One region of the Mycobacterium sp. DL genome, then DNA from elsewhere that is predicted to be linked to it. Evidence: riboswitches for the same ligand, from Rfam matches in the RefSeq annotation. Region 1 holds a riboswitch; the other holds the start of a gene.
The links. A riboswitch is a leader RNA that binds a small molecule or an ion and turns the genes downstream of it on or off. The one in region 1 is predicted to bind cobalamin.
Positions count from the first base shown of each region.

Region 2: another riboswitch for cobalamin. It lies ahead of ABDC78_RS04835 (ABC transporter substrate-binding protein); the one in region 1 lies ahead of ABDC78_RS19670 (energy-coupling factor ABC transporter permease).

Region 1 is NZ_CP155796.1:4,119,175-4,124,308, reverse strand. Features, by position in the region: gene ABDC78_RS19690 (hypothetical protein) at 1-71, shown strand, start outside; gene ABDC78_RS19685 (alpha/beta hydrolase) at 45-824, opposite strand; gene mhuD (mycobilin-forming heme oxygenase MhuD) at 834-1,193, shown strand; gene ABDC78_RS19675 (serine hydrolase) at 1,168-2,535, shown strand; cobalamin riboswitch at 2,567-2,770, shown strand; gene ABDC78_RS19670 (energy-coupling factor ABC transporter permease) at 2,810-3,523, shown strand; gene ABDC78_RS19665 (energy-coupling factor ABC transporter substrate-binding protein) at 3,525-3,926, shown strand; gene ABDC78_RS19660 (CbiQ family ECF transporter T component) at 3,936-4,682, shown strand; gene ABDC78_RS19655 (ABC transporter ATP-binding protein) at 4,679-5,134, shown strand, end outside.
Region 2 is NZ_CP155796.1:998,182-1,003,315, forward strand. Features, by position in the region: gene ABDC78_RS04830 (hypothetical protein) at 163-1,143, shown strand; cobalamin riboswitch at 1,436-1,576, shown strand; gene ABDC78_RS04835 (ABC transporter substrate-binding protein) at 1,617-2,645, shown strand; gene ABDC78_RS04840 (ABC transporter substrate-binding protein) at 2,642-3,652, shown strand; gene ABDC78_RS04845 (iron chelate uptake ABC transporter family permease subunit) at 3,649-4,674, shown strand; gene ABDC78_RS04850 (ABC transporter ATP-binding protein) at 4,671-5,134, shown strand, end outside.

The DNA.
Region 1 (5,134 bases):
ACGCCATCCGCACTCGCTTCGAGCAGCAGCCGTCGTGGCCGAGCTCAGGCGCCGCGGGTGACCGTCGATAGAAACGTCTCGACCGCCCCCCGATATTTCCCCGGCGCGTCGTCGTGGATCAGGTGCCCGGCGCCGGGCACCTGCAGATAGGTCGTCGCGGACCCGGTGTCGGCCATGGACTGCATCTGTCCCGGCGGAGTGACCGAGTTCCCGGCCTCCAGCAACAGGGTGGGCACCGACACCGACTGCCACTGGCTCCAGTAGTCGCGAGTCCCCCACTCAGCGGCGATCTCGATCCAGCGGGCCGGGTCGCCGTGCAGGCGCCAACCCGTGGCGGTGCGGTCGAAGGCCTCGAGGAAATACTGGCCTGCCACCGGACCGAATTCGTCGTACACCTGCTGCGCGGTGCTGAACTCCACGGGTAACGCATGCACCCACGGTTCCCACGGCCCGGTGGTCCGTCCCCGGAAGTCGGGAGCCATGTCCTCGACGACGACGGCGGCGACCATCTCCGGACACCGCGCAGCCAGACACCAGGAGTGCAGCGCCCCCATCGAATGCCCGACCAGGATGGCGGGCCTGCCGAGCGCCTCGACCGCGTCGCCGAGATCAGCGACGAAACGCTCGGTCGAGATGGGAAATCCGTCGTCCACCCCTCGGCCGCGGTGCCACGGCGCGTCGTAGGTGAAGACCTCGCCCCACCGGGCCAACCACGGCAGCTGACGCGACCAGGTGCTGCCCCGGCCCATCAGCCCGTGCACCAGCACCAGCGGCGGGCCGGACCCGCCGTGACCGGTCAGCAGAACGCCGGGATCGGAATCCATGGCCTCATCATGCCCAGAGCAGGCGGTAGCCTGATCACCGTGCCTAGCCAAAATCCCGTCGTGAAGATCAATGCGATCGAGGTTCCGCCCGACGCCGGTCCGGAACTGGAAAAGCGGTTCGCCCACCGCGCACACGCCGTCGACAACCAGCCCGGCTTCCTCGGCTTCCAATTGTTGCGGCCGGTCAAAGGCGAAAACCGCTACTTCGTGGTCACTCAGTGGGAATCCGACGAAGCGTTCCAGGCATGGGCGGCCGGGCCCGCCGCCGAAGCCCATGCCGGTCAGCGCGCAAATCCGGTCGCCACTGGCGCATCACTGTTGGAGTTCGAAGTTGTACTCGACGTTGCGGGGACCGACGCCTCGGCGTGAGGCAGACCGGGCTCGGCACCGAGCGACCACGCTGACGGTCGCGCTCGTCCTCGTCGCAGCCCTGGCCTGCGGATGTGCCACGTCGCGACCTGCGCCCACCGACGCCGCCCACGGCGTGCCCATCCAGATCAACACACCTCAGGGTCTGCGCGCCAAGCAGACCATGGACATGCTCAACAGCGACTGGCCGATCGGCGAGAACGGCGTGCGCACGCTGGCCGCTCCGCAGGCCGTCGAACATGTCGGCGTCACGCTGGACCGGATGTGGTGGGATCGGCCGTTCACCGTCACCAACGTCGACATCGGGGCCGGGCACGCCACGTTGGACGTGCTCACCTCCTACGACGTGCCCCAGACCATCGAGCTGCACACCGATGACACCACCGGGATGGTCGATCGCTTCCAGGTGTCACTCGTGCCGCCGGTGATCGATGACTGGAGCGACATCGACGCCGAGCTGACCAGGTCCGGCGCGCGGTACTCGTATCAGATCGCGAAGGTGACCGACGGCCGGTGCACCAAGGTGGCCGGCACCAACACCGACCTGTCGCTGCCTCTGGCGTCGATCTTCAAACTGTATGTGCTGCTCGCCGTCGCCGATGCGGTGAAAGCGGGCACGGTGCAGTGGTCCGACCCGCTGACGATCACCGAGGAAGCCAAGGCAGTCGGCTCACCGGAACTCGACGACCTGCCCCCCGGCTCCACGGTCACTGTCCGCGACGCCGCGCAGCAGATGATCTCGGCGAGCGACAACATGGCGACGGATCTGCTGATCGCCCGGCTGGGACCCGGCGCCATCGAGCGCGCGCTGGTTGCCGCCGGCCACCACGACCCCGCGAGCATGACGCCGTTCCCGACCATGCACGAACTGTTCTCGGTCGGCTGGGGTGAACCCGACCTTCGCGAGCAGTGGAAGCAGGCGTCGCCGCAGGGCCGCGCGCAACTGCTCCAGCAGACGAACTCCCGCCCCTACGAACCGGATCCGCACCGCACCCACACGCCGGCATCGGGCATCGGCGCCGAGTGGTACGGCAGCGCCGCCGACATCTGCCGCCTGCACGCCGCGCTCCAGACGGCGGCGGTGGGCGAGGCCGCGCCGGTCAGAGACATCCTGTCGGCGGTCCGCGGAATCGACCTCGACCAGCAGGAGTGGCCCTACGTCGGAGCCAAGGCGGGCAACCTGCCCGGCGATCTGACCTTCAGCTGGTACGCCGTCGACCGCGCCGGACAGCCCTGGGTGGTGAGCCTGCAGGCGAACTGGCCGGAGTACCGCAGCCAGACCGCGGCCGCGTGGCTGATGTCGATCGTCACCCAGGCGTTCACCCTGATCCCGAAGCCCTGATCCCGAAGCCCCGGGTCAGCCTCGCCCGGAGGTACACTCCGTCTGCTGCGGTGTACGGGAACCCGGTGTGAAACCGGGGCGGCCCTCGCCACTGTGAACGGGAAGTCAGTGTCCACCCATGCCACTGCTTGCGCCTCCGGCGCGAGTGGGAAGGCGGACACCGGCGTACCGGCCCACCTCAGGTGGTCCGGTGGACCCGTGAGCCAGGAGACCGACCGCGGCACCGATTGACAATGCCTACGAGGTGCTGGGCGGAAAGGTACACGTCAGAATCATGCATATTGCAGAGGGGTTCCTACCCCCGGTGCACGCGGTGGCCTGGACCATCGCGGCCGCGCCATTCGTCGTCTACGGGGCCAGGCAGGTCGTTGTCACCGTCAAGACCCATCCGTCCTCAGGCCCGCTGCTCGCCGCGGTCGGCGCGTTCTCGTTTGTCATGTCTGCGATCAAACTGCCCTCGGTAACCGGGTCGAGTTCGCACCCCACAGGGACCGGACTCGGGACCGCCATTTTCAAACCGCCGGTGATGGCCTTTCTGGGGACGATCGTCCTGCTGTTCCAGGCGCTGTTACTCGCACACGGCGGCATCACCACGCTCGGCGCGAACGCGTTCTCGATGGCGATCGCAGGGCCCTGGGCCGGCTTCGCGGTGTTCTTCTTTCTCCGCAGGGTCGGGGTCGGGGTGCTGCCCGCGGTGTTCGCGCTGGCCTTCGTCGCCGACCTCGTGACCTACATCGTCACGAGTATCCAACTGGCACTGGCATTTCCGTCCTCGGTGGGCGGCTTCTGGGAGAGCCTCGCCGAGTTCATGGGCGTCTTCGCGATCACCCAGGTCCCGTTGGCGATCGTCGAGGGACTCATCACCGTCGTCGTCGTCCGCGTGCTGATGCAGGTCGCCTCGTCGGAGCTTCTGAGCCTGGGCTTCCTCAAGAACAAGGAAATGCCGGCCGGCGACGAGCACCGCATCGGCGATCGTGAGGGGGTCTGACATGAGCACCCGAGATGACAAACCACGCTCGGAAGGGCGCACCACGGTCCTGCTGGCGATCTCACTTCTGGTCCTCGCCGTCGCGATCACCGTCGGATCGCTGTTCTACGGTTACGCCGCCGACGCCGACGCCGAGTTCGGCGGCGCCGACGGGCAGGCAGAAGAGGTGATCACCGAAATCAACGAGGACTACGAGCCGTGGTTCTCCCCGCTAGTCGGCGAGCTACCGGGCGAGGTCGAGTCCGGCCTGTTCGCGCTCCAGGCCGGACTCGGTGGCATCATCCTCGGCGGCGGGATCGGGTGGTATGCAGGCCGCAACCGTGGACGTAAGGAGTCGATCCCCCCGATCGCGGCCCCTGCACCGTCGGCCCGAGCCGCCGAGGGGGAACGCGGCGGCGACTGAGCCGCACCCGTGAACCCCCTCGAAATCAGCGCGGCCCACAACCGGTGGTCGACCGACCCTGCCGTGGAGAAGGTCTGCCTCTACGGAGGGCTGCTCCTGTGTGCGATGGTGCTGCCACCGCGCACCGGGGCGCCCCTCGTGCTTCTCGCAACGGTGGTGGCGACGCTCGCCTACGCCCGGGTGTCGGCGCGCCTGTTCCTGCTCGCGCTGCTGGGCCCGGTCCTGTTCATCGCGCTGGGATCGGTGCCGATCGCGGTGAGCCTGCACGGCGGGCCGCATCTGGAGCCCGGCGGTGTGGACCTCGCCGTCGACACCGTGCTGCGGGCGATCGCCGCGTCGGCCGCGACCATCGGCCTGGCGGTGACGACACTGATGGCAGACCTGCTCGACCTGGCTCGCCGGGCGGGTGTGCCCGCCTCGCTGTGCCATGTCGCCGACCTGACGTACCGACTCGTCGGCATCTTCGTGCAATCGGCCCGTGCATGCAGGGAGGCGGTCGGGCTGCGCCTCGGCATGAGGGACGCGCGGGGTGCCGTCGCCGTGATCGGCGCTCAATCCGCGCTGATCTTCGTTCGTGCCACCGACCGCGCCCGGGCCATGTCGGAAGCGATGTCGCTGCGCGCGGAACCCGGCATGACCGCAGTGCTCACCGACGACCGACGGGCGCGCCCGGCCCGGCTCGCCGGGACCGCTGCGCTGCTCGGCGTGATCTCGGTGACGGCGACTTTGACCTGGAGGACCTGGAGTGGTGCGTGACTGACGAACCCGAGGTCCTCGGATTGGAAGAGGTCGGGTTCGCGTTCCCGCGGGGGCCGAGGATCTTCGACAGTGTGGACCTGTCGCTGCGGCCGGGCCAGCGGATCGTGTTGCTGGGGGCCAACGGCTCCGGCAAGACGACGCTGCTTCGGATCCTCGTCGGTCTCACGAAGCCGACCACCGGCACGCTCCGGCTCGACGGGACGGCGCTCACCGGCTCCCGGGCAGACCGGACCCGCCTGCGCACCCGGGTGCAGATGGTGCTCCAGGAACCGGACGACCAGATCGTCGCCGCGACGGTGCGCGCGGACGTTTCGTTCGGGCCGACGAACCTCGGCCTACCCCGCACAGAGGTGGTGGCCCGGGTAGACGACGCGATGGCCGCACTGGACATCGTCGAGCTTGCGGACCGGACCCCCAACCACTTGTCCTTCGGTCAGCGCAAGCGGGTG
Region 2 (5,134 bases), 3.1 Mb from region 1:
GCGATGGCGTCGGTGATGCGTATCCACGCTCATTCATCACAAGTCTGCGCGTTATCCACAGTTGACGCCGTGCAGCTGCATTCACGCGTCCGTTCGTCGAACCCGCGACCGACACTCGACTGACATCGGCGCGCGATCCGCGTCATCACAGATCGGGGCGACATGGGAAACAGGGCGAACTTCGTCATCGTCAAAGATCAGGATTGGCAGCTGTACTACTCACATTGGGGCGGCTGCCGCATGCTCGACGCGTTGATCGGCGGACCCGGCCTCGCGTTGCGGTACGCGGCCTCGCTTCGGCAATGCGAGAAGGATGCGTGGTGCGACCCGGGGTGGGCCGACGGCGGCGCGGTGGTGGATCTGGACCGTCACCGCGTGCTGTTCTTCGGTGAATCATTGATGGTGGAGATGAACACGCGCCGCGCGCTGATGAGGGTGCTCGCCACGGTCTGGTCGGGCTACGAGATCTGCTGGGCATACGACGGAACTGCTGAGCTGGCAGGCTATGTCGGAGCAGAGCTGCGTCAGTCGCCGTGGGACAGGAAGCCGACGCTGAAGCTTGCCCGGCAACGGAATCAGATGTGCCACCTCGTCTCAGTGATCGACGCCGAGGGGAAGCTGCGATTCTGGCCGTTGTGGTGGCACCTCAGCAAGGGGTGGCACGGACCGGAGCTGTTGAACAGGTTGCCCGGTCGGGGTGTCGGCCGCATCATGCTCGGCAAGATCCCGGAGGGCGGCATCCACATCGATGTGCCCCGAAAGACATTGGGGGCGTGGCAGACAGCCGATACAATGGGATTCTTCGCAGCACTTCCGGAGGTGTGGAACGGTTGGCAGGCGGAGATTTGGGAAGACCGCTTCGAGGAACACGTCGGGCGGTGTGGCGGCGATCTTCGGGTACCTGCACTGGACGTGGTCGCCGGCGTAGACAGCGCCGAGGTGCGGATCGGCGAGCGGGTACACGAGAGCTTCGAGGACAGCCCGGCAGGGCAGGTCGTCAAACTCGCGGAACTCTTTGCGCCCACGGCGCCCGGGTTCGTGGTCAGCGACGACGCGGTGTCCGACGCTGCGGTCCGCCCCACGACGGCCGAGTGGTCGCGCTTCGTCGCCGCGTGCGATCTACTGCGTGCAGAGGCAGCATGAGACGAGCTACCGTGCGTCAGCTATAGAGGTACCAATGCCTGCGAAAGCTCCCTGGCCACAGTGGCTTCCGCCAGTTCGCTACTGACCTAGGCGGGACAGGTCCGCAGTTGCCTACCGTGCCAGGTTGAAGAAAGCGCCGGGCGTGTGCGTCATCCTTTGCGGGCCCTATGGCCGAGATCTACGTGACGGCTGTCGATCGCGGCGACTCGATGCCAGTTCACGACCCTGAGGTCGATGTGGCCACGAGGCGTCGAACGGACTCGCTTCACAGACGCAGCGGCCGACGTCCCCGTCGAGGGCCGCCAATTGCAGCACTTGCTACAGTGCCAGGCGAGGGAGTCGGGAATCTGGTGTGAATCCAGGGCTGACGCGCAACGGTATGGGCCTCCACAGGGCCTGAGTCCGACCGCCGGCTTCCTCACGAAATGTCGAGTGGCTCCGCGAAATGAGCCTGACACCGAAGGAAGTGCGCTGTGCGCTCCGTCGCCACGTTGGTGGTTCTTGTCTTTGTCGTCGTCGGATGCGGACGCGCCGAAGATATTCCGCCGGTCGCGGGCGCGGCAGCCCCTGCTGATCCCGGCCGCACCAGCTATCCGCTGACCCTCACCAACTGCGGCGTAGAGGTGACGTTTGACGGCCCACCGCAGCGCGCCGTGTCGCTGTACCAGGCCTCCACCGAGATCCTGCTGTCGCTGGGCCTGGCTGACCGCATGGTCGGCACCTCCACCTGGTTCGACCCGGTGCTACCGAACCTGGCGGCCGCCAATGACACCGTGCCGCGACTGGCCGACAACGACCCCTCCCTGGAGGTGGTGCTCGACGCCGAACCCGACCTCGTCACCTCGGCCAGCGCGCACACCTTCACCCCCGCCGCCGTCGCCGAGCGAAGCCGGTTCGCCGATCTCGGTATCCCGACCTACCAGTCGCCGTCGGTATGCGTCGGCGCCGAGGTCAACGGTGAAGACGTCACCCGCACCGAACCCCTGCGCACCGACACGCTGTTCCAGGAGATCACCGATCTGGCGCAGATTTTCGACGTCCAGGACCGCGGCGCCGACCTGGTCACCGAACTGCAGCAGCGCCTTGACAAGGTGATCCCCGAGAATGTCGACGGACCGCAGCCGACGGTCGCGTTCTGGTTCTCCGGCGTCAAAACCCCCTACATGGCGGGCTGCTGCTCGGCTCCCGGGATGTACGCCGAGATCGTCGACGCATCAAACGTATTCGCCGATTCGCAACAGGACTGGCCGGAGGTCAGCTGGGAGGCGGTGGCCGACCGCAACCCCGACGTGCTGGTGCTGGCGGACCTGAGCCGCAAGCGCATCGAGGGTGATTCGTTGGACACCAAAAAGGAGTTCCTCGAAACCAATCCGATCACCCGAAACATGGATGCGGTGCAGCAGCAGCGCTATGTGGTGCTCACCGGCTCGGAACTGGACCCGGGGATCCGCGAGATCGACGCAATCGAGAAGCTGGCTGCGGGCCTGGAGGTTCGAGGATGATCCGCTTACTTGTGGCTTTGGCCGCAGTCATGGTTATGGTGGGCTGCAGCACCGAGCCCGCACCCGAAACCACCACGACTGCAGCCGATTACCCACTGACGGTGCAGAACTGCGGCCGCGACACCATCGTCGAGGCTCCGCCGCAGCGGGTGGTGTCACTGAACCAAAGCTCCACCGAGATCCTGCTGTCCCTGGGGTTGGCCGACAGGATGGCCGGCACCGCGACGTGGACCGACCCGGTCCGGGACAACCTGGCGGCCGCCAACGAGGCGGTGCCCCGCCTGGCGGAGAACAAGCCCTCATTCGAGACCGTGCTGGACGTGGATCCCGACCTGGTCACCGCGTCGTTCGTCGGCACGCTCGGACCGGGTGGGGTCGCCGACAACGGCCAGTTCGAACAGCTCGGTGTGCCGACGTATATGGCGCCCAGCGACTGCGAGGGCAAGGTCAGCTCCAGCGAGGACGGCGCCCGCACCGACCCGCTCACAATGGACCTGATCTACAAGGAAATCAACGAACTGGCAGCCATTTTCGACGTATCGGACCGTGGAGATCAGCTCGTCGGCGCGTTGCAACAGCGTCTGGATGCCGTGCAACCGGTGGTCACCGACGTCGACGCGGCGTTCTGGTTCTCCGACACTCGCACCCCGTACATGGCCGGCTGCTGCGGATCGCCGGGAATCATCGCCGCAGAGACCGGGCTGCGCAACGTCTTCGACGACACGCAGGACGAGTGGCCGCAGGTCAGCTGGGAGACCGTCGCCGAACGCGATCCCGACGTGCTGGTGCTGGCCGACCTGAGCCGGCGCACGATCGAGGGCGACGCCCTCGGATCGAAAATCGCTTTCCTGGAATCGAATCCGGTGACCAGCCAGCTCAGCGCCGTCCGCGACAAGCGTTACATCGTCGTCAGCGGCGCCGATCTCAACCCGTCCATCCGCACCGTCGACGGCGTCGAGAAGGTCGCCGACGGGCTGACCGAGTTCGGGCTCTCGGCCCCGCAGTGAGAACCCGACCCTGGCTGCTGCCTGCGCTGTGGGCGGCCAGCCTGGTGCTGCTGATCCTGTCGGCGGCGGTGGCGATCACCATCGGGCCGGCGTCGATCTCGGTGCCCGACGTCTACGCCGTGGTCGTCCACCACCTCGGCGGTCCCGCGTCGGGAGTATCACGACTGCAGGACGGCATCGTCTGGCAGCTGCGGCTTCCACGTGCTCTGCTGGCGGCGCTGTGCGGCGCCGGACTGGCGCTCTGCGGTGCGATCCTGCAGTCGCTGCTGCGCAACCCGCTGGCGGATCCGTTTGTACTCGGGGTGTCCTCGGGAGCGTCGACCGGGGCAGTGCTCGTCGCGGTGCTCGGGGTCGGGGGCGGCGCGCTGACACTGTCCGGCGGCGCATTCGTCGGCGCGGTGGTGTCCTTCGCGCTGGTGCTGACCCTGGCCTACTTCGCCGGCGGCGGCACCGACCGCGTGGTGCTCGCGGGAGTAGCCGGCACGCAACTGTTCTCGGCGCTGACGTCGTTTGTGGTGCTGTCGTCGGCCAACGCCGAGCAGACCCGCGGTGTGCTGTTCTGGCTGCTCGGGTCGCTGTCGGGCGCGTCGTGGACCGATGTGTGGTTGTGTGCAGCGGTGGTGGGTTTCGGCCTGGTGTGCTGCCTGCTGATGGCGTCGACGATGGATGCGTTCGCGTTCGGGCAGGACACCGCGGCGACGCTCGGGGTGTCGGTGCACCGCACCCGTGCGGTGCTGCTGGTGCTCACCGCGCTGATGACGGCGACGGTGGTCGCCGCGGCGGGTGCGATCGGCTTCGTCGGCCTGGTGCTGCCGCACGCCGCGCGGTTCCTCGTCGGGCCCGGCCACACCAGGTTGCTACCGACCGTCGCGCTGCTGGGCGCGATCTTCATGGTGTGGGTCGACGCGCTGGCGCGGACGGTGTTCCAACCGCAGGAACTGCCGACCGGGGTCGTCACCGCACTCATCGGTGTGCCGGCGTTCGCGCTGATCCTGTTCCGCCGTCGAGGTGTCGCAGCATGACGCTTCGCGCGATCGATGTGACCTGGACACGGTCGGGCAAGGTGGTGCTCGACCGCGTGTCCGTGCATCCCGAACCGGGCTGTGTGCTCGGACTGTTGGGGCCCAACGGATCTGGCAAGTCATCGCTGCTACGGCTGCTGGCCGGACTCGATCATCCCGACTTCGGACGGGTGGAGTTGCACGGCTCGTTGCTGGGCAGCGTCCGGCGCAAGGAGGTGGCCCGGGCGGTGGCGATGGTCGGCCAGCATGCCGACACCGAGTTGGACATCCGCGTCGCCGAGGTGGTCCGGCTGGGGCGACTGCCGCACCGGCGGGTGTTCGGCGCCGACCCCGACGCGGACGTCGCGGTGCACGATGCGTTGGCAGCGACAGGACTCTCCGACATGGGGGATCGACTGTGGCACAGCCTCTCCGGCGGAGAGAGGCAACGTGTCCAGATCGCGCGGGCTCTTGCGCAGCG